2 regions of the Desulfovibrio biadhensis genome follow, and region 2 is predicted to be linked to the other one. Evidence: predicted binding sites of a transcription regulator. Region 2 holds the regulator's gene; the other holds the start of a gene.
The links. Region 2 encodes HrcA, which represses chaperone genes, less so after heat shock. Its sites were predicted from a motif close to TGTTAGCACTCNNNNNNNNNGAGTGCTAACA; they were not measured.

Region 1: a site for HrcA is predicted at 993-1,023, ahead of groES (co-chaperone GroES). Genes of this name have one in related genera too.

Annotation. Positions count from the first base shown of each region.
Region 1 is NZ_AP042477.1:4,856,165-4,858,566, forward strand. It holds gene ACZ5EH_RS21090 (cofactor-independent phosphoglycerate mutase) at 1-667, shown strand, start outside; gene groES (co-chaperone GroES) at 1,056-1,346, shown strand; gene groL (chaperonin GroEL) at 1,456-2,402, shown strand, end outside.
Region 2 is NZ_AP042477.1:633-3,034, reverse strand. It holds gene grpE (nucleotide exchange factor GrpE) at 98-691, opposite strand; gene hrcA (heat-inducible transcriptional repressor HrcA) at 789-1,823, opposite strand.

The sequences.
Region 1 (2,402 bases), 330 kb from region 2:
ACGCTATGCCCAAAGCGCAAGTCTGAGCCTGTTTCTCCGCGCTGCTGCCCAGCAGCTGGCCATGCCCGGCAACAACACCCGCGCAAATGCCCTTTGGCCCTGGGGCCAGGGGCGCCCTCTGCTTTTGCCGAATTTTCTGGAAACGTTCGACCGCAAGGGCGCAGTGGTCTCAGCTGTCGACCTGGTAAAAGGATTGGGGCGCGCAGCCGGCATGGAGGTGCTCGACGTCCCTGGAGCAACCGGGCTGTTGGATACCAATTACGAAGGCAAGGTGGAAGCGGCGCTCAGTTTTCTCGAGCATGGGGACTTTGTGTTCGTCCACGTCGAAGCTCCGGATGAATGTGGCCACGGTGGGGATCCCTCCCAAAAGCGCGAGGCGGTTGAGCGCTTTGATGCGCGCATCGTAGCGCCTCTTTTGCAAGCCATGCCGGATGAAGCTTTTCTTGTGACCTGCGACCATTTCACCCCTTGTGTGGAGCGAACGCATACGCCAGAACCCGTGCCTTTTGCACTGGCCTGGCCGGGGAGCACCCCCAACGGTGCAGTATCCCTTGACGAAGCTGCTGCGGGCGACACCGGACTTTCCATCGAGCAGGGCTACCAGTTGCTGCCCTGGGCGCTGGAGCGGCTTTCTGGAACGCCTTTACCTGATTTCAATAAAGACTAGACGCTGCAACGCCAAAAGAACGCGCCCCTTTTTGTTTGTTACCATGAACAAAAAGGGGCGTTCATTTCTGTCGCTTGATACATTTTTTCATTTCTCCCCCTTGCCAAGCCGTAACGGGTGCTTATGAATGAAGTGCAGCAAATTTTTGTAGCGCTTAGGTGCTCCGGTTTTAGCAGGGCGGCAGCAACGTCCTGTGGTGGGATTAGTCTATCCAGACACAGATAACCTCTTGTAAAACAACAAAATTTTTCCAAAAAAATTGTTTTTTTCTACAGCAAACCCCTTGCAATTTGCTTGATGGTATGTTTATTTCCGGCATCGACATCGCTAGCACTCTCCAAGAGCGAGTGCTAACAACTCTCTAAAAAATACCCTTATGGGAGGAACCATGAAACTGAAACCTTTGCATGACCGTGTTCTGCTGAAGAGGCTCGAAGAAGAGGAAGTCACCAAGGGCGGAATCATCATCCCCGACAGCGCAAAAGAAAAGCCCATCAAAGGCACTGTTGTCGCAGTTGGCCCCGGCAAGTCCAACGAACAGGGCGCCGTTACCCCGCTGACCGTCAAGGAAGGCGACGTGGTCCTGTACTCCAAGTACGCCGGTACCGAAATCAAGATCGACAGCGACGAGCACCTGGTGCTGCGCGAAGACGATATCCTGGCCATCATCGAAGGCTAAGCGCAGCAGGAAATGCAAAACGCGGGGCGCGTGCTGCAGAGCTGTGCCCCAGGTATTGAGTAAAACCAAGTTATTACAAACCCTCTCGACCAGAGAAGGAGCATGAAACATGGCTAAAGAGATTCTTTTTGACGCCAAAGGCCGCGAGCGCCTGAAAAAGGGCGTAGACAAGCTGGCCAATGCAGTGAAAGTGACCCTCGGCCCCCGTGGTCGCAACGTTGTCATCGAGAAGTCCTTCGGCTCCCCCATCATCACCAAGGACGGCGTGACCGTTGCCAAGGAAATCGAGCTCGCAGACAAGTTCGAGAACATGGGCGCTCAGATGGTTAAGGAAGTTGCTTCCAAGACTTCCGATGTTGCCGGTGACGGCACCACCACTGCCACCATCCTTGCCCAGGCCATTTTCAACGAAGGTGTAAAGCTCGTAGCTGCCGGCCGTAACCCCATGGCCATCAAGCGCGGCATCGACAAGGCTGTTGAAGCCATGAACGAAGAGCTGCAGAGCTTGGCCAAGCCCACCCGCGAGCAGAAAGAAATCGCACAGGTTGGCACCATTTCCGCCAACAGCGACGCCACCATCGGTAACATCATTGCCGAAGCCATGAGCAAGGTCGGCAAGGAAGGCGTTATCACCGTTGAGGAAGCCAAAGGCCTGGAGACCACCCTGGACGTGGTTGAAGGCATGCAGTTCGACCGCGGCTACCTCTCCCCTTATTTCGTGACCGATCCTGAGAAGATGGTCTGCGAGATGGACGAGCCCCTGATCCTGATCAACGAGAAGAAAATCTCCGCCATGAAGGATCTGCTGCCCGTACTCGAGCAGGTTGCCAAGATGGGTCGCCCCCTGGTGATCATCGCCGAAGACATCGAAGGCGAAGCCCTGGCTACCCTGGTTGTCAACAAGCTGCGCGGCACCCTGCAGGTTGTTGCCGTGAAGGCTCCCGGCTTTGGTGATCGCCGCAAGGCCATGCTGCAGGATATCGCCATCCTGACCGGCGGCACTGCTGTTTCCGATGACCTGGGCATCAAGCTCGAGAGCGTGACCGTGAACGAGCT
Region 2 (2,402 bases):
GGGCCATGCGGCGGATGCCGCCAGAACAGTAAAATGTTTACTGCACTGAGTAATAAGACATAATTAGTCCGCGTCCAGGGGTAGAACCCAAAAAATCTCAGGCCTTGCTGATAACTACCTTGGCTGGGCGCAGCAAACGCTCCTTGAGCAGGTAGCCGGACTGGTACACGGTGCAAACTTTGCCCGGAGACATGTCATCGCGTTGTTCGTCGCCCACAGCCTCGTGCAGTTCGGGGTTGAAGTCTTCCCCAACCTTGCCGACAGGCTTCAGACCGTGGCGCTCCAAAGTTTCCATAAATACCTTGCGGGTCATGTCCACTCCCATGACCACGTCCTTGCAGGCTTCGATCTTGCGTCCATGCTCCAGGGCCAGGTCCAGGTTGTCCAAAACGGGCAACAGGTCGGCCAGCACGCTTTCACCTGCATACTTGCGCAGTTCTTCGTGTTCACGGAACATGCGCTTCTTAAAGTTGTCCATCTCGGCAAGCACGCGCAGCCGCTCACCGTCAGCCTGCTCCTTTTCATTGCAGAGAGAACAGACACGCTCTTTGCACAGCGCGAGGAGTTCTTCGTCGCTGAGTTCAAGCTCCACAGGATTGCCTTCAGCAGAGGCAGCGTCGCAGCATGCTTCTTCCTGCACTTCTTCGCCGGCTTCCTGCTGTTTTTTGTATGCGTCGAACTTGTCCGTCATGTATGCGGCTCCTCCTAAAAAGAGAATGATTGGTCGCTATCAAACGGTCGGGCACCGAAAAGCGAACCCGACCAGCAAGAACAGCCCTACGTCCTTATTAAAATCGTTCCTTTAGAATGCCTGTCAAGGTCTCGGAGATGTATTCCACCACCGGAATGACCCGGGCGTAGTCCATGCGCAGGGGGCCGAGAACGCTCACCACGCCCAAGGGCGCGTCTTCTCCGTAAGGTGAGCTGACCATCCCCATCTCCTGCAGGTCGTCCACCTGAGATTCCTGCCCCAGCACGATGGAAACACCGCCTTCGGCAATTGTCCTGTCCAGGATATCCAGCAGTTTGGTTCGCTCCTCCAGTAGGCGGAGCACATCGCGCAGCCTGGCCATATCCAGGAATTCTGCGTGCTCAAAAATATTGGTGGTGCCGTCCACAAAGACTTCGCGCAGCGGGTTCTGTTCAAAGGTGGTGCGCGCAATCCTGAGCGCACGCTTGTACATCAGCTTGAGCCGCCGCTTGGCGTTGAGCAGTTCATCCAGAATATGCCGCCGGGCTTCGGAAAGGGTGAGCCCTTTGTAATGATCGTTCAGATAATTCCGGAACTTTTCCAGGTCATTGGGCGTAACGTCGGCTTCCACCGGCACCAGCTTGTTCTGCACGATGCCGCCTTCCAGCACCAGCACGGCAAGGGCCAGCCCCGGCTTGATCAATGAAAAGACGATTTCCCGCCAGCGGACGTCTTCATGCCGGGGGGCAACGATCATAGCCACCTGGTGCGAAAAGCTGGAGACTATTTTGCTGGCCTGGACAAGCATATCGGAAAGCTCCAGCCCCGCATCCTGGAGCTGCGTATAAATACTGTGCTTGTGCTCCTCTGTCAGAAGCGAGGGAGTGAAGGCGCTGTACAGATAATAGCGGAACGCACTGACCGTGGGCACGCGCCCGGCAGAGGTGTGGGGCTGCTCTAAAAAGCCTTTTTCGGTCAGGTCTGCCATTACGTTACGCATGCTGGCAGGTGAAAGCTGCAGCCCCGACCGCTTGGCAACCGTACGCGACCCCACTGGGGAGGCTTTTGCTATGTAATCCTCAATGATGACCTTGAGGACTTCGGCTTCTCTGGGAAGCAGCGATTCAGACATTGATTTTTCACCTCTTGGCACTCAGGCTTCGCGAGTGCTAGAGGGGTAACAACGGCCTTGCAACCTGTCAAGGCAGGGAATTGCAGGTGTTTGGTTTTTCAGCGGATTTATTGATGATCTTGAGCGCTTGCCTGCGTATCTGTCTGGGCGGACTCCGGCTCTTCCTTTTCAGTGGCTGCGCGCCCTGTCCCGGAAATGGTAAAGTCGCCCTCTATGCGCTGGAATTCCAAGGGCGCGTATTCTTGTGTCGCTCCTTGTGTAGCTGTGATGCTGCCATCCTGTACTGCAAAGCGCAAGTGGCCGCTTGTGTTGTTCATAAGCTTTTCCCATGTGTCGCCCCGGGTGGTCAGTTCCAGCCCGGCCAGGGCGCTCCCCTCTGCAGGGGGCGGGGAAGGCATGAACATGGAGATGAGCGGCGTCAGTTCTGCGCCTTCGAGATTTGCCTGCAGATGGACATCGGTGGTTGCCTCTTCATCTATAGATGCTTCCAGCTCCAGCCCGGCGGCGCCCTCTGCAAGATGCGCCACGGGGCGTGCGCCCCTGTTGGCCGCTTGACCGTCTTGCGGCGCGTTAGAGGTC